Regions from separate parts of the Streptomyces sp. JL2001 genome, predicted to be linked through region 2. Evidence: riboswitches for the same ligand, from Rfam matches in the RefSeq annotation. Region 2 holds a riboswitch; each other region holds the start of a gene.
The links. A riboswitch is a leader RNA that binds a small molecule or an ion and turns the genes downstream of it on or off. The one in region 2 is predicted to bind cobalamin.
Positions count from the first base shown of each region.

Region 1: another riboswitch for cobalamin. It lies ahead of ACE1OA_RS26865 (cobalamin biosynthesis protein); the one in region 2 lies ahead of ACE1OA_RS11925 (ribonucleoside-diphosphate reductase subunit alpha).
Region 3: another riboswitch for cobalamin. It lies ahead of ACE1OA_RS31415 (energy-coupling factor ABC transporter permease); the one in region 2 lies ahead of ACE1OA_RS11925 (ribonucleoside-diphosphate reductase subunit alpha).

Region 1 is NZ_CP169421.1:6,018,742-6,028,173, reverse strand. It holds gene ypfJ (KPN_02809 family neutral zinc metallopeptidase) at 1-158, shown strand, start outside; gene ACE1OA_RS26890 (VOC family protein) at 225-629, shown strand; gene ACE1OA_RS26885 (hypothetical protein) at 678-2,087, opposite strand; gene ACE1OA_RS26880 (alpha/beta hydrolase) at 2,268-3,395, opposite strand; gene ACE1OA_RS26875 (inorganic phosphate transporter) at 3,801-5,066, shown strand; gene ACE1OA_RS26870 (hypothetical protein) at 5,088-5,309, shown strand; cobalamin riboswitch at 5,431-5,564, shown strand; gene ACE1OA_RS26865 (cobalamin biosynthesis protein) at 5,598-6,560, shown strand; gene ACE1OA_RS26860 (cobyric acid synthase) at 6,557-8,062, shown strand; gene ACE1OA_RS26855 (putative cobaltochelatase) at 8,205-9,432, shown strand, end outside.
Region 2 is NZ_CP169421.1:2,739,821-2,749,252, forward strand. It holds gene ACE1OA_RS11895 (extracellular solute-binding protein) at 1-1,203, opposite strand, end outside; gene ACE1OA_RS11900 (GntR family transcriptional regulator) at 1,489-2,253, shown strand; gene ACE1OA_RS11905 (DUF3311 domain-containing protein) at 2,496-2,750, shown strand; gene mctP (monocarboxylate uptake permease MctP) at 2,747-4,369, shown strand; gene ACE1OA_RS11915 (hypothetical protein) at 4,454-5,050, shown strand; gene ACE1OA_RS11920 (GNAT family N-acetyltransferase) at 5,069-5,569, shown strand; cobalamin riboswitch at 5,623-5,747, shown strand; gene ACE1OA_RS11925 (ribonucleoside-diphosphate reductase subunit alpha) at 5,876-8,242, shown strand; gene ACE1OA_RS11930 (ribonucleotide-diphosphate reductase subunit beta) at 8,242-9,258, shown strand; gene ACE1OA_RS11935 (DUF2809 domain-containing protein) at 9,259-9,432, shown strand, end outside.
Region 3 is NZ_CP169421.1:7,037,063-7,046,494, reverse strand. It holds gene ACE1OA_RS31460 (GvpL/GvpF family gas vesicle protein) at 1-97, opposite strand, end outside; gene ACE1OA_RS31455 (gas vesicle structural protein GvpA) at 101-568, opposite strand; gene ACE1OA_RS31450 (gas vesicle protein) at 597-959, opposite strand; gene ACE1OA_RS31445 (histone protein) at 1,171-2,220, shown strand; gene ACE1OA_RS31440 (SRPBCC family protein) at 2,217-3,296, shown strand; gene ACE1OA_RS31435 (plasmid stabilization protein) at 3,389-3,712, shown strand; gene dhaK (dihydroxyacetone kinase subunit DhaK) at 4,104-5,096, shown strand; gene dhaL (dihydroxyacetone kinase subunit DhaL) at 5,304-5,879, shown strand; gene ACE1OA_RS31420 (PTS-dependent dihydroxyacetone kinase phosphotransferase subunit DhaM) at 5,876-6,280, shown strand; cobalamin riboswitch at 6,358-6,563, shown strand; gene ACE1OA_RS31415 (energy-coupling factor ABC transporter permease) at 6,593-7,294, shown strand; gene ACE1OA_RS31410 (energy-coupling factor ABC transporter substrate-binding protein) at 7,291-7,719, shown strand; gene cbiQ (cobalt ECF transporter T component CbiQ) at 7,726-8,475, shown strand; gene ACE1OA_RS31400 (energy-coupling factor ABC transporter ATP-binding protein) at 8,472-9,320, shown strand.

The DNA of each region.
Region 1 (9,432 bases), 3.3 Mb from region 2:
ACGCGGCGGCCGCGGTGGGCGACGACCGGATCCAGGAGAGGTTCCAGGGCCGGGTGACGCCGGAGAACTGGACGCACGGCTCGGCGGCGCAGCGGCGGCAGTGGTTCTCCACGGGCTTCAGGACCGGCGACATGGCCCGGTGCGACACCTTCCGCTGATTGTCGGCGGCGACTGCGAGACTGAGACCCGCGTCACATCCGACCGAGCGAGAAGGAGCGAGCGCGATGGGCCAGTCACCCGACATCTGTCCGACCCTCACCTACGAGGACGCGAAGGCCGCGATCAAACTGCTCACCGAGGCGTTCGGCTTCACCGAGACGGCGGTGTACGAGGACGAGGACGGCAAGGTCGCGCACGCCGAGCTCTCGCACGGCAACGGCATGGTGATGCTGGGCAGCAAGGGCACCGGCAGCGAGTTCGACAAGCTGATGACCGGCGGGGGCCCGGTCGGGGTGTACGTCCGCGTGGACGACGTGGACGCGCACCACGCCCGGGCCGTGGAGCACGGCGTCGAGATCCTGATGCCGCCCACCGACCAGGACTACGGCTCGCGGGACTACATGGCCCGCGACGCCGAGGGCAACGTCTGGTCCTTCGGGACGTACGCGCCGGGGGCCGCCGACCAGTAGGCGCGGCCCGGCCGGCGCGATGCCCCGGGCCGGTGGCCCGGAGCCGGCTCAGGAGCCCCCGGTGTGGACCTGGAAGGCCGCCCGGCGCACGGCCTTGGCGAGGGCCGGGTCGGGGTGCGCGGCGGCCAGCGCGACGAGGACCTGGACCGTGCGGGGGTGCCCGACGGCCCTGACCTCGTCGAGCAGGGCCGGGACGGTCCCCTGGACCGCGGAGTCGAGGTGACGGACGAGCAGCGCGCTCTCGCCGTGGTCGGCGACGGCCGCGGCGGTGTCGACCCAGAGCCAGGTCGCCTCCTCGCGGGTGAGCACCTCCTGCGCGTCGTCGGGGTCGGCGCCGTCGTACTCGGCGAGCCAGAGCAGGGCGTACGGGCGGAGCGGGGCCTCCTGGGCGGCGGCCCGGACCTCGGCCTCGGCGGGGGCGCCGACGACCCGCAGGGCCTCGAACGCGAGGCCGCGCAGCAGAGCGTCCTCGCCCCGGGCGACCGCCAGCAGTTCGGTGACCGCGCTGGACAGGGTGCGGGCGGCGAGCCAGGCGCGGTACTCGTCGCGGGCCGGGCCGGGGGTGAGCCGGGCGCAGCCGCGGAGCATGTCCTGGGCGGACTGCTCGATGTTCCCCGCCGGACTCTGGGCCGCCACGCAGATCTGCTCCAGCTTGACCCACACCGCCCAGTTGCCGAGCGGGGTCAGGGTGGCCTGGCCCGGGCCGAGCGTGAGGGCGCCGACGGCCGCGAGACCCTCCAGGGCCCAGTCGAGCAGCGCGGAGAGCCCGTCCGTGTCCGCCGCCGCGGGGGAGCCGGCGGCGGCCTCCGGCTCGGCCTGCGGGTCGGGTACCTCGCAGCGCTCCTCGCGCAGTTCCTCGACCCGCTGACGGAGCAGGTCGAGGAGCGACGGGACCACGACGGGGCCGGCGGACAGCTGGAGGAGCGAGAGCACCTGGGGAAGGGCCTCGACGACCTCGGCGACGGCGCCGGGCGCCACGCCCTCGGGGGCCGGGTGGACCAGGGACCAGGCGTCGAAGAGGGCGACCCAGCCGCGCAGGACCGCGGAGTCGTCACGGTCCCAGGCGTGCAGGCGCCAGCCCGGGCGGGCGGTGTCGCCGTGGATCTCGACGAGTCCGGCGAGGCGCGCCCGGTCCCAGCCGGCCCGGATCTGGCCGGGGGTCAGGTTCAGCGCCGCGGCGGCCCGTTCCTGGGCGGAGGCCGCGTCGGGAGCGGCCGAGGGACCGAGCTCGGCCGCGCGGTCGACGGCGGCCCAGCGGGCGATCCGTACGGCGTCGGCCAGGACGATCCGTGCCTGGCGGGCCAGTTCCGCGCGGGGCGGAGTGCCCTCCGGCGGACGCGGCGCCGGCCGCGTACGACGGGTCGTCACGGCCCGTCGGGCGGTCGCGAGTGCCCGCGGACGGACGAGTCGGAGTCTGGAGTTGCGCGCCAAATGCTCATCAGGCTGTCGAGACGTCACGGGGGCAGTCTTCCCGCTGACGGCCCGAAAGCCCAATCGGAATCCGGATCGCCGTCGACAGACGCCGGGAACGGCCCGGAACCGGGCCCGGGACCGCCTCCGGAAGGAGGGCGGACGAACCGCCCGGGACGGGAGCGTGCGGCGGGCCGGCGCGGCGTACCGGGGCACCCGCGGGGGCGCCTACAGCAGAGGGGTCAGGAAGCGGCGCAGCGCTTCCTCGTAGCGGACCGGGTCGGCGTTCCACATCGAGGCGTGCGGGGCCCGCCGGACCGTCTGCAGGGTGACGAGTTCCGGGCGGCGGGCGGCCAGCCGGAGGGACGGCTCCCAGGGCGCGAGCGTGTCGTCCGGGCCGTGGAAGACCAGGGTCGGGATCCGCAGGGCGGCCGGATCGGCGGCGTCCTGGAGCCGGGCGCCGTCCAGCGCGGCCCGGGTCGTCGCGGCGCGGACGGCCAGCGGCAGCAGCGGGGCCGGGACGTGGCGGGCCGCGACGAGGGCGCGCAGGGTGGCCTCCCGGTCGAGCACCGGGGAGTCCAGGACGAGACCGCGGACCGCGTCCCGGACACCGGAGTCGGCCGCGACGTGCAGGGCCATGGTCGCGCCGGTCCCCCAGCCGTACAGGACGACGTGCCGGGCCCCTCGGCGCACGGCGTAGCGGACGGCGGCGTCGGCGTCGCGCCACTCGGACTCGCCGAGGTGGCTCAGGCCGTCCGGGGACGGCGGCGCGCCCTCGTCGCCGCGGTAGGCGGGGATGAGGACGGGGATCTGGCGGCGGCTGAGGAAGGGGACGAGGTTGACGGGCTGCAGCCGGGTGGTGCCGATGCCGTGCAGCGCGACGACCCAGGTGGGCCGGGGGCCGGGGACGAGCCAGCCGGGCAGGGGGCCGAGTTCGCCGGGGATCTCGACGTCCTCGTACTCGACGCCGAGGGCCGACAGCGGGGTGCCGGTGTGCAGCACGGGGGTGAGGCGGACGCGGGTGCCCGGTTCGAGGGTGCCGTACTCGACCCGTTCGAGACGGCGGACGACGGTGTCGGCGGCGTGCGGGACCCGGTCCAGGACGGGTCCGACGACCGCGTGCACGTCGGGGCCGTCCAGGCCGTAGGTGCCGGGTCGCAGGGAGGCGAGGCTCCGGGTGAGGGTGACCCGGCCCGTTTCCGTGGCGTGCACGGTGAGCCGTGGGTCGCCGGGCAGCGGTCGTCCGGACGGCGCCCGGAGGGCGACGTCGCTGGCGTACCGGCCGGCCGCGATCACGGCCGCGCCGACACCGATCAGAGTGGTGACGGCCGCTGCCGTCGCTGTAGCCGGGCGCACGTTCCCAGTGTCGGCAGGGTGCGGACGGGGTGCCACCGGACCGCGGCCCTTCGGGCGGTCCGCCGGTCGCCCCGGTGGCCCCCGGCGTCTCCCCCGCGCCACCTCCGCGCACTCGACGGAGTGACGTGGGTCACCCCACGGGGGTCCCCCGGCCGGGTGATCTTGCCCGTGGGACGAGAGGGACTGGCGGGGCGGCAGTCAACAGAAGTCGGTTCTGCCCCGCTACGGCACGGCTTACCCGGGGTTGCACGGGGACCACATCGTGGACGGATCGACGCCCGGAGCGCTAAGCGGAATGACCGGACCCCGATTCGGGACACCACACCGCCCGGCCCAGTTCACCTTCCGTTCACCCAGGTTGCTTACGTTCGTCGAGCCACTGACGTCAAACGATTGCCTGGGTAAATGGAACACATCACGCTGCTGCTCGCCATTGTGGTCGTGACAGCTCTCGTGTTCGATTTCACGAACGGTTTCCACGACACCGCCAACGCGATGGCGACGACCATCTCGACCGGTGCCCTCAAGCCCAAGACGGCGGTGGCCATGTCCGCCGCGCTCAACCTGGTCGGTGCGTTCCTCTCCGTGGAGGTCGCCAAGACGATCTCCGGCGGGATCATCAACGAACAGGGCATTCGTACCGAAGTGATCTTCGCGGCGCTCGTCGGCGCCATCCTCTGGAATCTGCTGACCTGGCTGCTCGGGCTCCCGTCGAGCTCCTCCCACGCCCTCTTCGGCGGCCTCATCGGTGCGGCGGTCATGTCCGCCGGCTGGTCGGCGGTCAACGGCGGCACCATCGTCACCAAGGTCCTGCTCCCCGCGATCGCCGCGCCGATCGTCGCCGGCCTCGCCGCGACGGTGGCCACCCGGCTCACCTACCGGATCGGCGCCAAGACGGACGAGAAGTCCACGGCCAAGGGCTACCGGGCCGGACAGATCGCCTCCGCCGGTCTGGTCTCCCTCGCCCACGGCACCAACGACGCCCAGAAGACGATGGGTGTCATCACCCTCGCCCTGGTCACCGGTGGCGTCCTCGCCCCCGGCTCCAACCCTCCGATGTGGGTCATCGTCTCCGCCGGTCTGGCCATCGCGATGGGCACCTACCTCGGCGGCTGGCGCATCATCCGCACGATGGGCAAGGGCCTGACCGACCTGCGCCCGCCGCAGGGCTTCGCGGCCCAGACGAGCGCGGCCACGGTCATCCTGGCCTCCTCGCACCTCGGCTTCTCCCTCTCCACCACCCAGTCCTGCTCCGGCGCCGTGATGGGCGCGGGCCTCGGCCGCAAGGGCGGCGTCGTCCGCTGGTCGACCGCGACCCGGATGTTCGTCGCCTGGGGTCTGACCCTGCCCGCCGCGGGTCTGGTCGGCGCCGGCGCCGAGTTCCTCACCAAGCAGGGCACCTGGGGCATCGTCGCCGTCGCGGTCCTGCTGGTCGCCGGTTCCGGTGTCATCTGGGCCCTGTCGCGCCGCAAGCCGGTCGACCACCACAACGTCACCGCGGACGACCTCGACGCCGAGCCCGCGGGCGTCGTGACCACCGCGATCGCGGCGGTCAGCCCGCCGCCCGCCGGGACCGTCGCCGCCGTCGCGGACGAGGACCTGAAGACCACCATCCCCTCGCCGGCCCCCACGGACCCGGCAGCCCCCGCGGCCCCGGCCGCGGCGGTCTAAGGAACCAAGGGACACGCACGCATGAAGATCGACTGGGCAGCTCTCGGCTCCGTCTTCGGAGTCAGCCTCGTGGCGACCGTCGCCCTCGTGGGCCTGTTCACCCTCGGCATCGTCGGCCTCTCCAAGCAGGAGCAGGCCGCGGCCCAGGGAGGCTCCGCCACCCTCGCGCGTACCGGCGCGTACGCCTGCTTCGCCCTGTGCGCGGCGGCCGTCGCGTACGGGATCTATCTGATCGTCGTCTGACGCGGGACGACCCCACCGGCCGGGCGGGCCGCACCCTCGGGTGCGGCCCGCCCGGCCGTCGTGCTGTGGGGCTTCGCACACTGTCCCGCCGCAGGTCAAGGGTGAGTTGACGGGTGTTCGCACAGCGTGGTGGACTTCCGGGGCCATTACGGCGGCAGAAGAGGAAGCCCGGTGCGATTCCGGCGCGGTCCCGCCACTGTGACCGGGGAGAGCCTCCCCGGGAGTCAGGAACTCTCCCCGCCGGTCACGTCGAGCCAGGGCGCGGACCCTGAGTGAGGACACAGCGCCATGCCCGGCCGCAGTGCAGCCACAGGTGTATTCGCGTACGGCGCCGCCGCCGGTCTGGCGGCGGACCTGCTCGTCGGCGACCCCCGCCGCGGCCATCCGGTCGCCGCGTTCGGACGGGCCGCGGGCGCCGTCGAACGGCTTCTCTGGCACGACCACCGCGGGTGGGGCGCCCTGCACACCGCCGTCTGCGCCGGTGGCGCGACCGCGGCCGGCGCGCTGGCCGCACGGGCCGTACGGGACCGGCGAGCCGCCTCCGTCGCCCTGACCGCCGCCGCCGTGTGGGCCGTCGTCGGCGGCACCACCCTGGGCCGGGAGGCCCGTGCCGTCGGCGGGGCGCTCGCCGCCGGGGACCTGGACGTGGCCCGCGAGCGGCTGCCCCATCTGTGCGGGCGCGACCCGCAGTCCCTCGACGGCCCCGCGATGGCCCGCGCCGTCGTCGAGTCGGTCGCCGAGAACACCTCCGACGCGGTCGTGGGGGCGCTCGTCTGGGGCGCCGTCGCCGGGGTGCCGGGGCTGATCGGCTTCCGTGCGGTGAACACGCTCGACGCGATGGTCGGCCACAAGTCCCCGCGCCACCGGCGCTTCGGCTGGGCCTCGGCCCGGCTCGACGACCTGGCGGGCTGGCCGGGCGCCCGGCTGACCGCCGTGCTCGCCACGGTGGCCGGCGGCGACCCGCGGGGCGCCGCCCGCGCCTGGAAGGCCGACGCCGGCCGGCACCCGAGCCCCAACGCGGGCCCGGTGGAGGCCTCGTTCGCCGGCGCCCTCGGCGTACGGCTCGGCGGGACGCTCTCGTACGGCGGGCGGGTAGAGCACCGGCCGGTGCTGAACGGGGCGGGACGGGACGTGGAGGTCGCGGACATCGAGCGGGCCGTGCGGCTGTCGCGGCGCGTGACGGGACTGACGCTGGCGGCCTGTGTGGGCGGCCGGCTGATCATGGGTGCGATCAAGCGGAGGCGGATATGAGGGGCGGACTGCTGGTCGCCGGGACCACGTCCGACGCGGGGAAGAGCGTCGTCACGGCCGGCATCTGCCGCTGGCTGGTCCGCCAGGGGGTGAAGGTGGCCCCGTTCAAGGGCCAGAACATGTCCCTGAACTCCTTCGTGACCCGCGAGGGCGCGGAGATCGGCCGGGCCCAGGCCATGCAGGCGCAGGCGGCCCGGGTGGAGCCGACCGCGCTGATGAACCCGGTGCTGCTGAAGCCGGGCAGCGACCGCTCCAGCCAGGTCGTGCTGATGGGCCGGCCGGTGGGCGAGCTGAGCGCGCGCGGCTACCACGGAGGCCGGCAGCGGGAGCTCTTCGAGCCGGTCATGGCGTGCCTGGAGGAGTTGCGGGGCACGTATGACGCCGTGATCTGCGAGGGGGCGGGCAGTCCGGCCGAGATCAACCTGCGGCGCACGGACATCGTGAACATGGGCATCGCGCGGGCCGCACGGCTGCCGGTGCTCGTGGTCGGCGACATCGACCGGGGCGGGGTGTTCGCCCAGTTCTTCGGGACGACGGCCCTGCTCGCGCCGGAGGACCAGGAGCTGATCGCGGGCTATCTGGTGAACAAGTTCCGCGGCGACGTGACGCTGCTGGAGCCCGGGCTCGACATGCTGCACGGGCTGACCGGCCGGCGGACCTTCGGCGTCCTGCCGTACGCCCACGGCCTCGGCATCGACGAGGAGGACGGACTGCGGGTCTCGATGCGCGGCGCGGTCCGCGAGTCGGTCGTGGCGCCGCCGGTCGGCGAGGACGTCCTGCGGGTCGCGGTCTGCGCGGTGCCGCTGATGTCCAACTTCACGGACGTGGACGCGCTGGCGGCCGAGCCGGGCGTGGTGGTGCGCTTCGTGGACCGCGCCGAGGAGCTCGTCGACGCGGACCTGGTGATCGTGCCGGGCACCCGAGGGACGGTGAAGGCACTCGCCTGGCTCCGCGAGCGCGGCCTCGCCGACGCGCTCGCGCGCCGGGCCGCGGAGGGCCGCCCGGTCCTCGGCGTCTGCGGTGGTTTCCAGGCGCTCGGGATCCGGATCGAGGACGAGGTCGAGTCCAAGGCCGGGGCCGTGGACGGGCTCGGGCTGCTGCCGGTCCGGGTCCGGTTCGCGGTCGACAAGACGCTGGCCCGGCCGGTCGGCGAGGCGCTCGGCGAGCGCGTGGAGGGCTACGAGATCCACCACGGCGTCGCCGAGGTGCTGGGCGGGGAGCCGTTCCTGGACGGCTGCCGGGTCGGCGCCGTCTGGGGGACGCACTGGCACGGCTCGCTGGAGAGCGACGGCTTCCGCCGGGCGTTCCTGCGCGAGGTGGCGGCGGCGGCCGGGCGGCGGTTCGTCCCGGCGCCCGACACGTCGTTCGGCGCGCTGCGCGAGGAGCAGCTGGACCGGCTGGGCGACCTGATCGAGGAGCACGCGGACACGGACGCGCTGCTGCGGCTGATCGAGAGCGGTCCGCCGGCCGGGCTGCCGTTCATCCCGCCGGGCGCCCCGTGAGCGCCGCCGGCACCCGGACCGGCACCATCCGCGCATCCGCCGGCGCCCACGCGCGCACCCCCGTCGGCACGCGCCGCCCGCTCGCGCGCGAGGCGCGTGCGCCCCGGGACACCCACAGCGAACCCGAAGGAAGGATCGACCGATGAGCACCCGGTACCCGTTCACCGCCGTCGTCGGCATGGACGACCTGCGGCTGGCGCTGCTGCTGAACGCCGTCAGCCCGGCGGTGGGCGGTGTCCTCGTCCGCGGCGAGAAGGGCACCGCCAAGAGCACGGCCGTCCGCGCGCTCGCGGACCTGCTTCCGGAGGTTCCGGTGGTGGCGGGCTGCCGGTTCAGCTGCGACCCGGCCACGCCCGATCCGGCCTGCCCGGACGGGCCGCACGAGGCCGCCGCGGCCGCCGCCCGCGCCGCGCGCATGGTGGAACTGCCGGTCGGCGCCTCCGAGGACCGGCTGGTCGGCGCCCTCGACATCGAACGGGCCCTGGCCGAGGGCGTGAAGGCGTTCGAGCCCGGGCTCCTCGCCGACGCGCACCGTGGGATCCTCTACGTGGACGAGGTCAACCTCCTCCACGACCACCTGATCGACCTGCTGCTCGACGCCGCCGCCATGGGCTCCTCGTACGTCGAGCGCGAGGGAGTCTCGGTGCGGCACGCGGCCCGCTTCCTGCTGGTCGGGACCATGAACCCCGAAGAGGGCGAGCTGCGGCCGCAGTTGCTGGACCGTTTCGGGCTGACCGTCGAGGTCGCCGCGTCCCGCGAGCCCGAGCAGCGGGTCGAGGTCGTGCGGCGCCGACTGGCGTACGACGACGATCCGGCCGCCTTCGCGACGCGCTGGGCCGACGAGGAGCGCGCGCTGCGGGACCGGATCGTCGCGGCCCGGGCGCTGCTGCCGGCCGTGGTCCTCGGCGACACCGCACTGCTCCGGATCGCCGCGACCTGCGCCGCGTTCGAGGTCGACGGCATGCGCGCGGACATCGTGATGGCCCGCACCGCCACGGCGCTGGCCGCGTGGGACGGACGGACGGACGTCACCGCCGAGGACGTGCGGCAGGCGGCCCTGCTCGCGCTCCCGCACCGCAGGCGGCGCAATCCCTTCGACGCGCCCGGCCTCGACGAGGACAAGCTCGACGAGACGCTGGACCGGTTCCGGGACACGGACACGGACACGGACGACGACGACCCGGATCCGGGCCCGGGCGACGGCGGCCCCGGCGGAGGCGGGGGCGGGGGCGTACCGCCGCAAGGCGAGGGGCCGGAGGCGGCCCCGGAGAGCACCGGGTCGGACGAGGGTCCGGCGTCCGCTCCCGCGCCGGGCGGGTCCGGCGCGGGCGAGCGGGCCGCCGTCAAGGCGGCCGAGCCCTTCCGGACGA
Region 2 (9,432 bases):
GATGTCGATGAGCATCGTCTTGAGGGTCTGCGCCTTCTCGACCTGACCCCAGCCCGGGGCGGTCGGGACGAACCAGCTGGACTCGGCCGCGGTGGCCGCGACCGCGGTGGCCGGGTCGCTCTTCAGCGGGGCGAGGTCCGTCTTGTTGTTCGGCAGGTTGCCCTTGCCGATCAGGCCCTTCTGGCCCTCGGGGCCGGTGAAGGCGGCGATCCACTCGGCCGCGACGCCCTGCGCCTTGGACTTGACCGGGATGGCCAGGTCCGAGCCGCCGAGGAAGACCGGGAGGTTCTTGCCGGACGGACCGGGGGTCACGAAGGTCTCCAGCTTGTCCTTCAGACCGCCGACCTTGTCGTTCTCGGGAGTGGCGGCGGTGCCACCCTCCCAGGCCGCCGAGAAGATCATCGCGGACTTGCCCTGGCCGAAGACGACGGGACGGTCGGACTCGTCCTTCGTCTTGTCGCCGTGCATGTACTTGTCGACGATGTTCTTGTACTCGGTGAGGCCCTTGATGGACTCCGGCGAGGACAGGTTCGCCTTCCAGGTCTCGCCGTCCTGCTTGGCGATCGAGCCGCCCTGCTCGTAGACGAAGGACATGGCCGCGTACCAGTCCGGCGACGGCTGGTACCAGGCGCTGAACTTGTCGCCCTTCTTCGCCTGGATGGCGTCGAGGGCGGCGGTCAGCTCGGCCCAGGTCTTCGGGGCCGCCTTGACGCCCGCCTCGGCGGCGACGTCCTTGCGCCAGGTGCCCACGCGGCCACCGGCGTAGTAGGGGACACCGTAGGTCTTGCCGTTGTAGGTGACCGACTCCTTGAGGGCGTCCAGCCACTGGCCCGAGTTGTCGAACTTCGAGGCCTCGACCGGGGCGAAGGCGCCCTTGGCCATGTAGCTGATCATCTCGGAGTTGCCCATCTCGACAACGTCCGGGGCCTTGTCCGTGGCGAGCACCGCGTCGAGCTTGGTGTTCTTGTCCGGCCAGCCGTAGTACTCGTGCTTGATCTTGATGCCGGGGTGCTTCTTGGTCACCGCGTCGTCGGCCGCCTTGACCAGCTCAGGCCAGTTGTTCTGGGCGTCGACCGTCAGCCAGACGGTGAGCTCCTTGACCTCGCCGCCGGCCTTGTCCCCACCCTTGTCGGCTCCGCCACACGCGGCAATGCCGACCATCATGCCCGCGACACCGATCGCCGCAATGAGCTTGCGCTTCACGCCACCCTCCTCAGGGATGCCTGCAACCCCTGCCCACCGCGCGAAGACATACGTCGAGTAGTGCTCGTGGGGCTGGGAGCTGGTCTTTAATGGTTTAGACCAGTACCCGGAGCTTGGCCTAGACCTTTAGGGGTGTCAAGGGTGTATAAGAAGGGCAGTCGGGTCCGTTATCGGACCGACACCTGAGGGAGGGCGACGACCCGTGACCGGTCCGTGCCACCATGTGAGCCGCTATAGACGGAGGAGCCGGTGACGGCAGCAACACAGGAGTCGGGAAGGCAGGCCATGGCCACGGACGCGGGCAACAGCGAGACAGAGGGCGGCGCCGCCACCCGCACCGCGCGCGTGCCCAAGTACTACCGACTGAAGCGGCACTTGCTCGACATGACGGAGACCCTGCCGCCCGGCACACCGGTCCCGCCCGAGCGCACCCTCGCCGCGGAGTTCGACACCTCGCGCACGACGGTGCGGCAGGCACTGCAGGAACTGGTCGTCGAGGGCCGCCTGGAGCGGATCCAGGGCAAGGGCACGTTCGTCGCCAAGCCCAAGGTCTCGCAGGCCCTGCAGCTGACCTCGTACACCGAGGACATGCGGGCACAGGGCCTGGAGCCCACCTCGCAGCTGCTCGACATCGGGTACGTGACGGCCGACGACACGCTGGCCGGCCTGCTCGACATCGCCGCCGGCGGGCGGGTGCTGCGGATCGAGCGGCTGCGCCTCGCCAGCGGGGAGCCGATGGCGATCGAGACCACCCACCTCTCGGCCAAGCGCTTTCCCGCGCTGCGGCGTTCGCTGGTGAAGTACACCTCGCTCTACACGGCGCTCGCCGAGGTCTACGACGTCCACCTCGCCGAGGCCGAGGAGACCATCGAGACCTCGCTCGCCACCCCGCGCGAGGCCGGCCTGCTCGGCACCGACGTGGGTCTGCCCATGCTGATGCTGTCCCGCCACTCGCTGGACGCGCAGGGCGAGCCGGTCGAGTGGGTGCGCTCGGTGTACCGCGGCGACCGGTACAAGTTCGTCGCCCGGCTGCAGCGCCCCAACGGCTGACCGCCCCGCGGACGACTCCCGGCCGTCCGGCCGAAAGACTGAAAAGATTCCGCCACTTCGGCGTGAACCGGTGCCCCGATACATCCGTGAGGTGTGTCGGGGCACTGGCGTGTCTCCGTGCGACGTCCATCGAGATTCGTCCGTTATCCGGACGGGGGTTCCATGGAGCGGACCGGTCCCCTAGATTTCACGCGCATTACCCGCGTGATCAACGGTGTTCAGCGAGGGGACGGAGTCGCCATATGTCAGAAGTGACGCAAGACAAACAACCGGTCGTGACACCGGTACGCGTGATCGTGGCGCTCTGTCTGGTCGCGCCCTTCGTGGCGATGCTCTGGGTGAGCTCGTACGCGAAGGTCGATCCGACCTTCATCGGCATCCCGTTCTTCTACTGGTACCAGATGGCCTGGGTCGTCGTCTCCACCGTGCTGACGATGGTCGCGTACAAGCTGTGGCAGCGTGACCAGCGCGCCCGCAAGGGAGGTGCGTCGCGATGAAGGACGGCGTGAACGGCGTCGCTCTGGGCGTCTTCATCTTCTTCTTCCTGGCCGTCACGGTCATGGGCTTCCTGGCCTCGCGCTGGCGCAGGGCCGAGAACGAGCACAGCCTGGACGAATGGGGTCTCGGCGGCCGTTCGTTCGGTACCTGGGTGACCTGGTTCCTGCTGGGCGGCGACCTCTACACCGCGTACACCTTCGTCGCCGTCCCGGCGGCCATCTACGCGGCCGGCGCGGCGGGCTTCTTCGCCGTCCCGTACACGATTCTCGTCTACCCCCTGATCTTCACCTTCCTGCCGCGGTTGTGGTCGGTGTCCCACAAGCACGGATACGTGACCACCTCGGACTTCGTCCGCGGCCGGTTCGGCTCCAAGAGCCTGTCGCTGGCGGTCGCCGTCACCGGCATCCTCGCCACCATGCCGTACATCGCGCTCCAGCTCGTCGGCATCCAGGCCGTCCTGGACGTGATGGGCGTGGGCGGCGGCGAGACCACGCACTGGTTCGTCAAGGACCTGCCGCTGCTCATCGCCTTCGGTGTCCTGGCGGCGTACACGTACTCCTCCGGACTGCGCGCGCCGGCGCTCATCGCCTTCGTCAAGGACACGCTGATCTACCTCGTCATCGCGGTGGCGATCATCTACATCCCGATCAAGCTGGGCGGCTTCGACGAGATCTTCGCCAAGGCCGGCGAGGCGTACGCCACGATCAACCCCGCCACCGACAAGCCGCGCGGCGCGCTGGTGCCGGGCGAGATGGGCCAGTGGGGTTACGCGACGCTCGCGCTCGGTTCGGCGCTGGCGCTCTTCATGTACCCGCACTCGATCACGGCGACGCTGTCCTCGCGCAGCCGTGACGTGATCCGCCGCAACACGACGATCCTGCCGCTCTACTCGCTGATGCTGGGCCTGCTCGCGCTGCTCGGCTTCATGGCGATCGCGGCGGGCGTGAAGGTGACCAACGGTCAGCTGGCCATCCCGCAGCTCTTCGAGAACATGTTCCCCGATTGGTTCGCGGGCGTGGCCTTCGCCGCCATCGGCATCGGCGCGCTGGTCCCGGCGGCGATCATGTCGATCGCCGCGGCCAACCTCTTCACCCGCAACATCTACAAGGACTTCCTGAAGCCGGACGCCACGCCGGAGCAGGAGACCAAGGTGTCCAAGCTGGTGTCGCTGCTGGTCAAGGTCGGCGCGCTGGTCTTCGTCCTCACCATGGACAAGACGGTCGCGATCAACTTCCAGCTGCTCGGCGGCATCTGGATCCTGCAGACGCTGCCGGCCCTGGTCGGCGGCCTGTTCACCCGTTGGTTCCACCGCTGGGCGCTGCTGGCCGGCTGGGCCGTCGGCATGGTCTACGGCACGGCGGCGGCGTACGGCGTGGCCAGCCCGACGCAGAAGCACTTCGGCGGCTCGTCCGCCGAGATCCCGGGCATCGGCGAGATCGGCTACATCGGCCTCACCGCCTTCGTGATCAACCTGGTGGTGACCGTCGTCCTGACGTTCGTCCTGAAGGCCGTCAAGGCGCCCGAGGGCGTGGACGAGACGTCCCCGTCGGACTACACGGCGGACGCCGGCGACGCGGGCGTGCAGACCGAGCTGCCGAAGGTGGGCGCGGGCCACTGACCCCGCCCGCAAGGTGACGAAGGCCGCCGCGCTTCCACAGGGAAGGCGCGGCGGCCTTCGCCGTGGTCACGAAAGGATGTGCGGATGAGAACCGGACCCCGCCTCTCCCTGCTCGTCCTGCTCCCCCTCGTGCTCGCCGTCACCGGCTGCGGCACCGAGGTTCCGGGCGGACCGGCACCCGACCGCGCGGAACTGGAGGCGCGAGCCCACGCCGCGCAGACCCGTGTCGAGCACGTGTACGTCACCGAGGCCGAGGGGTTCCGGCCGGCCCTCCAGTCGGCCGGTGTCATCGGCGACGACGGCTTCCAGCTCACCTACGTCGGGCCCGCCGGCGAGCAGCTGACCCTCTCCGCGGAGCGGCGCCCCTTCACCGAGCGGGACTGCGCCGCCCCGCCGGCCGGCGACACCTGTGTGAAGGAGGGCGGCGGCTGGTACCGGCACTCCGCCGACCGGCACGCGTACCTGCGCAACGAGAACGGCCTGCGCGTCGAGCTGGCCGCCCCGCTGTCCGTGGGGAGGGACCTGCTGCGGGGCGCCGCCGCCGAGGCGCACCGCGCCGACGACGCCGAACTGGACGCGGTCCTGCCGCGGCGGACGAGCGGGAGCGGACCGGTCGAGCGCGGCGACCTGCCACCGGTCGGCGACGGAGCCCCCGACAACGGAGTGGGCGCGAGCGGCTGAGCGGGGCACACTGCCTGGATGGACTTCACCATCAGGGCGGTACGGCCCGAGGAGTACGACGCCCTCGGCGAGGTCACCGCGCGGGCCTTCCTCGACGACGGGCACCTCGACTTCGGCGAGGACGACGCCTACCTGCGCCTGCTGCGGGACGTGGCCCGGCGGGCCGCGGAAGCGGAGGTGCTGGTGGCGGTGGACCGCGCCGGCACGGTGCTCGGCGGCGTGACCTTCGTCGCCGGCGGGGAGTGGGCCGACATCGCGCGCGAGGGCGAGGCCGAGTTCCGGATGCTCGCCGTGGCGAAGGGAGCCCGCGGCCGGGGCGTCGGCGAGGCCCTCGTCCGGGTCTGCACGGAGCGGGCGCGCAGGACACCTGGATGCCGGCGGCTGGTGCTCTCCACCCAGTCGCGCATGTCCGCGGCGCACCGGATCTACGAGCGGGCGGGCTTCGTCCGTACCCCTGACCGGGACTGGAGCCCGCTGGCCGACATGGACCCCCTGCACACCTACGCGTTGGAGCTCTGAGCACGGAACGACACAACATGTGGGGGGTGTCTCCAGGGGCGCCCCCCACATGTATGCTCATGCTCGCTGTCGCCGCAGGGGAATCCGGTGCAAGTCCGGAACTGTCCCGCAACGGTGTGCTTATGGCGTTTTCATCCGCCAGGTGAGTCCGAAGACCTGCCGACAGTGCGCCCGGTCCGTCCGTTCCGGGTGTCACAGACGTCCGGGCCTCGCGGAGTGGGCCGGTGGCGCGGCGCACCCTGCGTACGGGTGCCCGGCTGCCCGCTTCCCCCGCCGGCCCCGAGCCGAGCGAGGGAGAGCCCCCACGTGACCATCGCGCCCGCCGATCCGGCCGCAGCGATCGAGAGCGACGGACCCGGGACCGTGCTGCTGCGGATCCTGACCGACCTCACCGCCGATCTCCCCGACACCGACCCCGGCAAGGTCGCCGCCGCCGCGCTGCGCGGCCGGAGCGCCGGCTCGGACGAGGCGGAACTGCGCGAGCTGGCCACCGAGGCGGCCGCCGGCCTGATCGCCGAGGACCCCGCGTACTCCCGGCTCGCCGCCCGGCTCCTGACGATCACCATCGCCGACGAGGCGGCCGGCCAGGGCGCGGTGAGCTTCTCGGCCTCCGTCGCCGTCGGCCACCGCGAGGGTCTGATCGCCGACCGCACGGCCGCGTTCGTCCGGCTGCACGGCGCGGCGCTCGACGCGACCGTGGACCCGGCCGGCGACGACCGCTTCGGCTACTTCGGCCTGCGCACCCTGTACTCGCGCTACCTGCTGCGCCACCCGATCACCCGCAAGGTCGTCGAGACGCCCCAGCACTTCATGCTGCGCGTGGCCGCCGGGCTCGCCGAGGACAACTCGACGCGCGCGCTGGACGAGGTCACCGCGCTCTACGGCCTGATGAGCCGGCTCGACTACCTGCCCTCCTCCCCCACGCTCTTCAACTCCGGCACCCGCCACCCGCAGATGTCGTCCTGCTACCTGCTCGACTCGCCGCTGGACGAGCTGGACTCCATCTACGACCGGTACCACCAGGTCGCGCGGCTCTCGAAGCACGCGGGCGGCATCGGCCTGTCGTACTCCCGCATCCGCGCCCGCGGTTCGCTGATCCGCGGCACCAACGGGCACTCCAACGGCATCGTGCCGTTCCTGAAGACGCTGGACGCCTCCGTCGCGGCCGTGAACCAGGGCGGCCGGCGCAAGGGCGCCGCCGCGGTCTACCTGGAGACCTGGCACGCGGACATCGAGGAGTTCCTGGAACTGCGCGACAACACCGGCGAGGACGCCCGGCGTACGCACAACCTGAACCTGGCGCACTGGATCCCGGACGAGTTCATGCGCCGGGTCAACGCCGACGCCCCGTGGTCGCTGTTCTCCCCGGCGGACGTGCCCGAGCTGGTCGACCTGTGGGGCGAGGAGTTCGACGCCGCCTACCGCGCCGCCGAGGCGAAGGGCCTGGCCCGCAAGACCATGCCGGCCCGTGACCTGTACGGCCGGATGATGCGGACGCTCGCCCAGACCGGCAACGGCTGGATGACCTTCAAGGACGCCTCGAACCGCACGGCCAACCAGACGGCGGAGCCGGGCCACACGGTCCACTCCTCCAACCTCTGCACGGAGATCCTGGAGGTCACGGACGACGGCGAGACCGCGGTCTGCAACCTGGGCTCGGTCAACCTCGGCGCGTTCGTGGACCTGGCGACCGGCGACATCGACTGGGAGCGGCTCGACGCGACGGTCCGCACGGCCGTCACCTTCCTCGACCGCGTCGTGGACATCAACTTCTACCCCACCGAGCAGGCCGGCCGGTCCAACGCCCGGTGGCGTCCGGTGGGCCTGGGCGCGATGGGCCTCCAGGACGTCTTCTTCCGGCTGAAGCTGCCGTTCGACTCCCCCGAGGCGAGGGCGCTCTCCACCCGGATCGCCGAGCGCATCATGCTCGCCGCCTACGAGGCCTCCGCCGACCTCGCCGAGCGCAACGGCCCGCTGCCCGCCTGGGAGAAGACCCGCGCCGCCCGCGGTGTCCTGCACCCCGACCACTACGGCGTGGAGTTCACCTGGCCGGAGCGCTGGGCCGCGCTGCGCGAGCGGATCGCCGCCGTCGGCATGCGCAACTCGCTGCTCCTCGCCATCGCGCCGACCGCGACGATCGCCTCGATCGCCGGTGTGTACGAGTGCATCGAGCCGCAGGTCTCCAACCTCTTCAAGCGCGAGACGCTGTCCGGCGAGTTCCTCCAGGTCAACTCGTACCTCGTCGACGAGCTGAAGAAGCTCGGCGTCTGGGACGCGCAGACCCGGGAGGCGCTGCGCGAGTCCAACGGCTCGGTGGCCGGCTTCACCTGGGTCCCGGCCGAGGTGCGCGAGCTGTACCGCACGGCCTGGGAGATCCCGCAGCGCGGTCTGATCGACATGGCGGCGGCCCGGACGCCGTACCTCGACCAGTCCCAGTCGCTGAACCTGTTCATGGAGACGCCGACCATCGGCAAGCTGTCGTCGATGTACGCGTACGCCTGGAAGCAGGGTCTGAAGACGACGTACTACCTGCGGTCCCGCCCGGCGACCCGGATCGCCCGCGCCGCCCAGGCGTCGACGGCCGCCGCCACCATCCCCGTCCAGCAGGTCGCCGACCCCGACGCGGTCGCCTGCTCCCTGGAAAACCCCGAGTCCTGCGAGGCCTGCCAGTGATGAGCGCGAACGAACAGAAGAACCTCCTCGACCCGGGCTTCGAGCTCACCCTGCGGCCCATGCGGTACCCGGACTTCTACGAGCGCTACCGGGACGCGATCAAGAACACGTGGACGGTGGAGGAGGTCGACCTCCACTCCGACGTCGCCGACCTCGCCAAGCTCACCCCCGGCGAGCAGCACATGATCGGCCGGCTGGTGGCGTTCTTCGCGACCGGTGACTCGATCGTCGCGAACAACCTCGTGCTCACGCTGTACAAGCACATCAACTCCCCCGAGGCGCGCCTGTACCTGTCGCGGCAGCTCTTCGAGGAGGCCGTGCACGTCCAGTTCTATCTGACGCTGCTCGACACCTACCTGCCCGACCCGGACGACCGCACCGCCGCGTTCGCCGCCGTGGAGAACATCCCCTCCATCCGGGAGAAGGCGCAGTTCTGCTTCCGGTGGATGGACTCGGTCGAGAAGATCGACCGGCTGGAGACGCAGGCCGACCGGCGTCGCTTCCTGCTGAACCTGATCTGCTTCGCCGCGTGCATCGAGGGCCTGTTCTTCTACGGCGCCTTCGCCTACGTGTACTGGTTCCGGTCGCGCGGCCTGCTGCACGGCCTGGCCACCGGCACCAACTGGGTCTTCCGTGACGAGACGATGCACATGAACTTCGCCTTCGAGGTCGTGGACACCGTCCGCAAGGAGGAGCCGGAGCTGTTCGACGACGAGCTCCGGGAGCAGGTCACCGCCATGCTGCGGGAGGCCGTCGAGGCGGAGCTCCAGTTCGGCCGCGACCTGTGCGGCGACGGCCTGCCGGGCATGAACACCGAGTCGATGCGCGAGTACCTCCAGTGCGTCGCCGACCAGCGCCTGACGCGCCTCGGCTTCGCCCCGGTGTACGGCTCCGAGAACCCGTTCGCGTTCATGGAACTGCAGGGCGTCCAGGAGCTGACGAACTTCTTCGAGCGCCGCCCGTCCGCCTATCAGGTGGCGGTCGAGGGCTCGGTGGACCTCGACGAGGACTTCTGAGTGATCCGTACGCGGGTGGTGGCCGGCGCCGCCGCCCTGCTCACCGTCGCCGCGGGCCTGGGAATCAGGTCCGCGGCGTCGGGCGTCGTGGCGAAGTACGCCGGGGACGCCCTCTACACGGTGCTGGTGCTGGCCCTGGTGGTGCTGCTCGCGCCGCGGGTCCGGCCCGCCGTG
Region 3 (9,432 bases), 4.3 Mb from region 2:
CGCCGCGCAGGGACTCGGCGGAAGAACCGACCCCGGACAGTCCGTCGAGGTCGCGGGGGTGGTCCGCGCCGACGATCGAGTACACGTACAGAGCCATGGTCTACTCCTCTCGGCGGCGTGCCGTGCGCTTGGCCGGGCGCCGACGGCGCGGTGCGGGCTCTTCCTGCTCTTCCGGCTCCTCCTCGGAGTCGTCCTCGTCGCTCTGCTTCGACCCGCCGCCGATGGACTCGGTGACGGCTTCGACGGCGCCGCTCAGCGCGCCCTTCGACTTGCCGTGCGCACCGCCCTCGGCCATCTTGCCCATGACCTCGGGCAACTGGGCGGGGGCCTTGCGGCCCGATTCCAGATCCAGCCGGTTGCACGCCTCGGCGAAGCGCAGATAGGTGTCCACACTCGCCACGACGATGCGTGCGTCGATCTTGATGATCTCGATGCCCACGAGCGACACCCGCACGAAGATGTCGATGACCAGACCTCGGTCGAGAATCAGTTCCAGAACGTCGTACAGGCTGCTCGAGGATCCTCCGCCTCTGCTGACACTGCCGCCGCTCTGCGGCACCACCGTCATGACGCCTCCTCCTTCCGGCAGGACCGTGTCAGGTCTGCCGATCGATCATTCCTCGCGTGTAGCGGCGCGTCCGCTCGTACGAGACGAGCTCGCCGTTCTCGTCCAGGCTCACCCGGTAACTCGCCAGCACACTGGTGGTGTCCGGGATGCGCTCCAGCTCGACGACCTCGACCTGCGCCTCCCATCCGTCGTCGGTCGGGCGGAGCGAGGACACGCTCTCGGGAGGCCGCCCGAGCAGCTGCGAAAGCTGCTCGGAGGCCGATTTCATGGCCGAGGCCGCGTTCGGCACGCCCGTCCGTCGGCGCGGGGGACGGCGTCGCTCCTTGGGCTTCTCCTCGTCGGCGCCGCGCGACGTCGAGCGCCGGGCGCGAGCCGGTTCCGCTGCGGCCATAGATCCCTCCAAAAGGCACATGGACCCCATCTCGGGAGATTTCGTGAGTATCCACGCATAACACCTGCCCAACTGAGCAGGTGGCATGTATATCCCGAGCAACGCTCCTGGAATGACGAGGCGACCGGGCACCGGACAGACAGCGCGGGCAACCGCACGCGCCCCCCTGGCCGCCGAGCGGGCGCAGCCCGGTGGAGGGACGGAGAAACTGATGCAGGACACCACGAAAATGGCGCTGGCAGCCGCGCTCGCCGGAGGCTACGTGCTCGGCCGGACCAAGAAGGGTCGCCTGGCGTTCACGATCGCCACCTACGTCGCGGGTCGGCGCTTCGGCCTGGAACCCGGGCAACTGCTCACCCAGGGACTCTCGAAGGTGCGTGAGCTGCCCCAGGTGGCGGAGCTCGGTGAGCAGCTGCGCGGCGAAGCCCTCGATGCCGGACGCCAGGCGCTCGGCGCCGCCGCCAACCGCAAGCTCGAAGACCTCGCCGGATCTCTCCGCGAACGGACGCTCAGCCTCACCAGCAGCGACGGCGGCGCAGGCGAGGAGGACGGGGAGGAGGAGGAAGAAGGGTACGAGGACGAGTACGAGGAGGAGCCCTACGAGGACGAGGAGCAGGGCGAAGAGGGAGACGAGGAACAGGACGAGGACGAGGAGTACGACGAGGGCCCCGAGGCCTCCGCCGAGGCGGAGGAGCCGGAGGAGGAGGAAGAAGAGGAAGAGGAAGAGGAAGAAGAGGAGGAGGAACCGGAACCGGAAGCAGAGGCCGACGAGGAACCGGAGGCAGAGGCCGACGAGGAGCCGGAGGCTGACGAGGAACCGGAGCCGGCTGAGAAGCCACGCCGGAAGCGGGCCGCCCCGTCGACGTCGCGCGCCGCGAGCAGCGGCACACGCAGCCGCTCGCGCTCCACCACGTCGTCGTCCCGCGGCGGCGGAACGGCCGACAAGGGCACGAGCCGGGCGAAGAAGGCACCGGCCAAGAAGTCCGCCGCGAAGACTCCGGCGAAGAAGACGGCCGCGAAGAAGACCACGTCCGGGACGGCGGCCAAGAAGACCGCCTCCGGTTCCGGGGCCAAGAAGACCGCGGCGAAGAAAACCACGTCCAGGAGTCCGGCGAAGAAGACCGCCGCCAAGAAGTCCGCCCCCAAGAAGACCGCCTCCAGAAGCCCTGCGAAGAAGACGGCACCCAAGAAGTCGACGGGCTCGACGCGCAAGACGGCGGCCAAGAAGACGTCTTCCCGGTCCTCGCGGAGTAGGTCATGACAACGACAGAGAACAAGACAGAGAACAACACGAAGGACAGATCCGGATTCGACATGCTCAAGGACGAACTCGGCAAGTTCCTCACGGCCCAGGCCGAGGGACTGGCCGACAAGGCCTCCGGCAAGATCGGCGAGGTCACGGACAAACTGGGCGACGTCGCGCAGAACGGCGGGAGCCTGGGGGACATCGGCGGGCGCATGCTCCAGGGGGACTCCCCCCTGAAGGCCTTTGCCGGCAGCAAGCTCTCCGGCCTGAAGGACAAGGTCACGGACGCGGCGTCCGGGCTGTTCGGCAAGGGGAAGGGCAAGGGCAGGAAGGGCAGCACCAAGGCGACCAACATCGTCGAGTTCATCGACGTGGGCGTGCCCCTGCGGGCCGCGTACGACCAGTGGACGGAGTTCGAGGACTTCAGCGACTTCGCCAAGGGCGTCCGCAGCGTCTCCAAGGGCGACGACACCACCAGCGACTGGAAGGTGAAGGTCGGCCCCTCCACGCGCGGCTGGAAGGCAACCATCCAGGAGCAGGTGCCGGACGACCGGATCGTCTGGAGCTCGGATGGCGCCAAGGGCACCGTCCGCGGCTGCGTGAGCTTCCACGAACTCGGCCCGTCCCTCACGCGCATCCTGGTCGTCGTGGAGTACTACCCCTCCGGTTTCTTCGAGAAGACCGGAAACGTGTGGCGCGCCGGCGGCCGCCGTCTGCGCCTCGACCTGAAGCACTTCGACCGCCACGTGACCCTGGGCAGCGAGGAACCCGAGGGCTGGCGGGGCGAGATACGCGACGGCGAGGTCGTCAAGACGCACGAGGAGGCCATGGAGGAGGAGGAAGCAGAGGAAGGCGAAGAGGGCGAAGAGGGCGAAGAGGACGAGGAAGGTCAGGAGGGCTACCGGGACGAGGACGAAGGAGAGGAAGGCGCGGACGACGAGGACGGCGAAGCCGACCAGGACGAGGAGGACGAGGAAGACGAGGAGGAGGACGGGGCGTACGAGGACGAGTACGACGAGGACGAGCCGGAGGAGGAAGAGGAGGACGAGGAGGAAGACGAGGACGAGTACGAGGACGCCGGCAGGAAGTGACGCCGACGGCGCGCATGCGCTCGCCCCCGGCGGGTATCGCGGAACCGGCCGGAACCCGACCCGACCCGACCCGACCCGACCAAGGAGACGTCATGCCTCGTGGTTCGAGCCCCAAACGCGAGCGGCAGTACGAGCACATCAAGGAGAGCGCCGAGGATCGCGGCGAGAGCACCGAGCGGGCCAAGGAGATCGCCGCGCGCACGGTGAACAAGGAACGTGCCCGCGCAGGCGAGTCGAAGACCGCCAGCCGGACCTCCCTCGAGGACATGTCATCGTCGCGTCGGGGCGGGCAGCGGTCCCACCGGGGCGCGCAGGGCCCGACGAAGGAGCAGCTCTACAACGAGGCCCGGCAGCGCAACATCGAGGGCCGCTCCAAGATGGACAAGGCGGAGCTCAAGCGGGCTCTGGGTCACTGACACGCTCTGGGCCACGCACACGCGGCCGAACCCCCCGCACCCGCCGTCCGGGCGCCACCGGTCCTCCTGCCCGCGACGGAGCGTGGAGCCGTTCGTCGCCGCACCCCCGATCGCCTGTCCGCACCCGAACCCGCGGTACCCGTGCGGGCAGGCCCGGCGCCGTCGATAATCGGTGCGTGACGCGCACCCGCGAAGGACGGCCCGCCCCCTCCGCGCTGACTGCCGCTCAGGTGGTCGGCGCCCGCGCGCTGCCGTGCCGGCGCCGTACGGCCGTCCCCCGGCCCGGCGACCGGCACCCTCCCGCGCCGCGCCACCTGCCGTACCGCCCCCGCGTCACGCCCTGCCCCGACCCGCTGGACGACTCACCCGCTCCACTCCCCCGGAGGTACTCGTGCGAATGCTGATCAACGTGCCCGAGAGCGTCGTCGCCGACGCGCTGCGCGGCATGGCCGCGGCCCACCCCGAACTGACCGTCGACGTCGAGAACCGCGTGGTCCTGCGGCGCGACGCCCCCATGGCGGGCAAGGTGGGGCTGGTCTCCGGCGGCGGATCCGGGCACGAGCCCCTGCACGCGGGGTTCGTCGGGCCGGGGATGCTGGCGGCCGCGTGCGCCGGCGAGGTCTTCACCTCCCCGGTGCCCGACCAGATGGTGCGGGCCGCCGCCGCGGTGGACAGCGGGGCGGGGGTGCTGTTCGTCGTCAAGAACTACACCGGCGACGTCCTCAACTTCGAGATGGCCGCCGAGCTCGCCGAGGACGAGGGCGTCCAGGTCGCCAGGGTCCTGGTCGACGACGACGTGGCCGTGACGGACAGCCTCTACACGGCCGGGCGGCGCGGCACGGGGGGCACCCTCTTCGTGGAGAAGATCGCCGGAGCAGCCGCCGAGGAGGGCGCGCCGCTGGAGCGGGTCGAGGCCGTCGCCCGCCGGGTCAACGAGCGGTCGCGGTCCTTCGGGGTGGCCCTGAGCGCCTGCAGTACCCCGGCGAAGGGCAGTCCCACATTTGAACTCCCCGATGGCGAGCTGGAGTTGGGAATCGGGATCCATGGCGAGCCGGGACGCGAGCGGCGCGCGATGATGACCTCGCGGGAGATCGCCGACTTCGCCGTGAGCGCCGTCGTGGAGGACCTGCGACCGTCGGGTCCGGTCCTGGTCCTGGTCAACGGCATGGGCGCCACCCCTCTGCTCGAACTGTACGGATTCAACGCAGAGGTCCAGCGCGTGCTGGCCGAACGCCGCATCCCGGTCGCCCGCACGCTGGTGGGGAACTACGTGACCTCGCTCGACATGGCCGGCTGCTCGGTGACGCTCTGCGAGGTGGACGAGGAACTGCTGCGGCTGTGGGACGCGCCCGTGCAGACGGCGGCGCTGCGCTGGGGCCGGTGACGCCTCGGGCGGCCCCCGACGCGCTGAACTCCCGCGCTCCCGAACTCCCCCACCGCAGCCGACTCCAGCGAGGTGACCGCAGTGCCCGAGCCGACCGCCCCCGACTCCCCCGACACACCCGGCGCATCCTCCGACCCACCCGGCTCCCCCGGCACGCCGGGCGCATTCTCCGACGCCGCGTCCGGGGCGTTCGACGCCGCCTTCTTCATCCGTTGGCTGACGATCGCCGCGGCCGCCGTCGACCGGGAGGCGGACCGTCTGACCGAGCTGGACTCCGCCATCGGCGACGCCGACCACGGCGCCAACCTGAAGCGGGGCTTCGCCGCCGTCACGGCCGTACTGGAGAAGGAGCCGCCCCCGACGCCGGGGGCCGTCCTCGTGACCGCGGGACGCCGGCTCATCTCCACGGTGGGGGGCGCGTCCGGGCCTCTGTACGGGACGCTGCTGCGCCGGACCGGCAAGGAACTGGGCGACGAACCGGCCGTGAGCCGGGCCCGGTTGGCCGAGGCGCTGGATGCCGGGGTCTCGGCGGTGTCGCGACTCGGAGGGGCGCAGGCCGGCGACAAGACCATGCTCGACGCCCTCCTGCCGGCGGCCGAGGCACTGGGCCGGTCCTTCGGTGCCGCGCGGGAGGCGGCCGAGCGGGGCGCCCTCGCGACCGTGCCCCTCCGGGCCCGCAAGGGCAGGGCCAGCTATCTCGGCGAGCGTTCCGTCGGGCACCAGGACCCCGGAGCCACCTCGTCCGCGCTGCTGATGGCCGCGCTCGCCGAGGCGGCGGGATGACCGGGCAGGTCGGCATCGTCCTCGTCTCCCACAGCGGCCCGGTGGCGGCGGCCGTCGCCGCACTCGCCCGGGGTCTGGCCGGAGGCGGCCCGTGCGCGCCGATCCTGCCCGCGGGCGGCACTCCGGACGGCGGTCTCGGCACCAGCGCGGAGCTGATCGCCGAGGCGGCCGAGGCCGCGGACCGCGGCGCGGGTGTGGCCCTGCTCGTCGATCTGGGCAGCGCCGTCCTCACCGTCAAGGCGCTCCTCGCCGAGGACGGCGAACTGCCCGCGGGGGCCCGGCTGATCGACGCGCCGTTCGTCGAGGGAGCCGTCGCCGCCCTGGTGACGGCGAGCGCCGGCGGGGACCTGGACGCCGTGGAGGCGGCGGCCTCGGAGGCGTACACCTACCGGAAGGCATGAGGCCCGGCGGGCGGCCCGGCCGCCCGTCACGGGCCGTGCCGGCACACCACCGTGTTGTGATGTACCTGGTCAACGCACTAATGTCGCAGGGCCTTGGTGTACGGGAAACCGGTGCAGTACCGGTGCGGCCCTCGCCACTGTGATCGGGAGGTCCGGCTCCACGCCCTGGGAGGTCCCCAGGGAAGCCACTGCACCACCGCGGGCGACCGCGGGCGGTGTGGGAAGGCGGAGTCCGGGCGTCATGACCGTCAGCCAGGAGACCGGCCAAGGTGCGTTGTCCATCCACGAGGTGCTGGAGAGGGTCTCCCAACCATGCATATAGCCGAGGGGTACCTGCCCCCTGTGCACGCGGCCGCCTGGGGCGTCGCAGCCGCCCCCTTCGTCGTCCACGGTGTCCGTGCGCTGACCCGTGAGGTGAAGGCCAATCCCGAGTCGACGCTGCTGATCGGCGCCTCCGGTGCCTTCACGTTCGTCCTGTCCGCCCTCAAGATTCCCTCGGTGACGGGCAGTTGCTCGCACCCGACCGGTACGGGGCTGGGCGCGATCCTCTTCCGGCCGCCCGTGATGGCGGTACTGGGCACCATCACCCTGCTGTTCCAGGCACTGCTCCTGGCGCACGGCGGGCTGACCACCCTGGGCGCCAACGCCTTCTCGATGGCGATCGTCGGCCCGTGGGCCGGGTACGGGACGTACCGGCTGCTGCGGCGGTTCGACGTCCCGCTGATGGTGAGCGTCTTCTTCGGCGCCTTCGTCGCCGACCTCTCCACCTACTGCGTCACCAGCGTGCAGCTGGCGCTGGCGTTCCCCGACCCGGGCAGCGGCTTCGTCGGGGCGCTGGCGAAGTTCGGCGGCATCTTCGCCGTCACGCAGATCCCGCTCGCGGTCAGCGAGGGTCTGCTGACGGTGCTCGTGATGCGTCTGCTCGCGCAGTCGAGCAAGGGGGAACTGACCCGGCTCGGCGTGCTGCTTCCCGCGGGCCGGAAGAGCGGGACCACGGAGGCGGTCGGCCGATGAGCAGGAACGCGAAGATCAACTCACTGCTGCTGCTCGTGGTGGCCGCGCTGGCGGTACTGCCCCTGCTGCTGGGGCTGGGCGACCACAAGGAGGAGCCGTTCACCGGCGCCGACGCCGAGGCGGAGACCGCCATCACCGAGCTCAGTCCGGACTACGAGCCGTGGTTCAGCCCGCTCTACGAGCCGCCGTCCGGCGAGATCGAGTCGGCGCTGTTCGCGCTCCAGGCCGCGCTCGGCGCCGGTGTCCTCGCGTACTACTTCGGCCTGCGCAAGGGGCGCAGGCAGGGCGAGGCCCGCGCGGCGGCCCGGGCGACACCGGACGGCACGACGACGCCCGCCGTCACTCCGTCGGCATCGTCCGCGAAGTCGGCGGCGACGGCGGCGATGTCCGTGAAGCCCGCGGCCGCGCCGCCCGGCGACGAGTAGTCACGGATGCTGCCGATCGACGCGGCGGCGCACAGCAGTCGCTGGCGTCGCCGTCATCCTGCCGAGAAGGCCGTTCTCGGCTTCGGTCTCACCCTGTGCGCGGTGTGCCTGCCGCCGTGGCCCGGCGCCGTGCTGGTCGCCGCGGCCACGCTGACCGTGCTGCTCGGACCCGCCGGCGTGCCGCGACGTCAGCTGTGGCGGGCGTTCCGGATCCCCCTGGGCTTCTGCGTGACGGGTGCGGTCCCGCTGCTGTTCGAGGTCGGCGGGGCCCACGGGCTCGTCGCCCTCGCTCCGGACGGACCTGTGCACGCGGGCGAGTTGCTGCTGCGGACGTCGGCCGCCTCACTGGGGGTCCTGCTGTTCGCCTTCACCACGCCGGTCTCGGACGTACTGCCCCGGCTCGTCCGCGCGGGCGTGCCGGCCCCGGTCGTGGACGTCGCCCTGGTGATGTACCGGATCGGCTTCCTGCTCCTGGACGCCATGGCCAGGATCCGGCAGGCGCAGGCGGCCCGGCTCGGGCTCACCACACGGGCGGCGACCTGGCGTTCCCTGGCCGGGCTCGGCGCGACCGCGTTCGTCCGTGCCTTCGACCGCGCCCAGCGGCTGCAGACCGGACTCGCGGGGCGCGGGTACGACGGCACGCTGCGGGTCCTGGTGCCCGAGGCCGCGGTCTCGCGCCGGTTCCTCACCGCGTCGGCCGGCCTGCTCGCCGGGCTCGTCGCGCTCACTCTCGTACTCGAAAGGTCCCTGCGTTGAGTTCTCGGTCCGCGGTCGTGGAGCTGGTCAAGGCGGGATTCGCCTACGAGGACGGTCCCGCCGTCCTGGACGGGATCGACTTCGCCGTGCCCGAGGGGCGGGCGACGGCTCTGCTCGGCCGCAACGGCAGTGGCAAGACGACCCTGATGCGACTGCTCAGCGGCGGGCTCCGGCTCGGCCGCGGCACGCTCCGGCTGGACGGCGAGAAGGTGTCGCACGACCGCAAGGGTCTGACCCGGCTGCGGACGACGGTGCAGCTCGTGGTGCAGGACCCGGACGACCAGCTCTTCGCGGCCTCGGTCGGCCAGGACGTGTCCTTCGGGCCGATGAACCTGGGCCTGCCGGAGGAGGAGGTGCGGCTGCGGGTCCGCGAGGCGCTGGAGGCGCTGGACATCGTGGCCCTGGAGGACCGGCCGACGCACCTCCTCTCGTACGGGCAGCGCAAGCGGGCGGCGATCGCGGGGGCGGTGGCGATGCGCCCGCGGGTCCTGGTCCTGGACGAGCCGACGGCCGGGCTCGATCCGCACGGGCAGGAGCGACTGCTGGAGGTGCTGGGCCGGCTGCGGGACACCGGTACGACCGTGGTGATGGCCACACACGACGTGGATCTGGCGCTGCGCTGGGCGGACGACGCCGCGGTGCTGTCGCCCGAAGGGCTCCGGACCGGGCCGATCGCCGAACTGCTCGGCGACGACGCGCTGCTCGCCGCGGCCCGGCTGCGCCGCCCGTGGGGCATGGCCGTGACCCGGCTGCTGCGCGGCCACGGCCTGCTGGCACCGGACGCGCCGGGTCCGCGGACGGCGGAGGAGCTGGACGCGTGGGCGGAGGTGCGGGGGCGGGCCTGACGGTGCCTCGGAAGCGGGGAGGAGCTTCGGTTCCGAAGGGAGGCGTTCCTCGTAGGGCGAGGAGGGTTCGAAGGGGCCGACGGCCGAGGGAGCCGTGGAGGACGCGGTACCT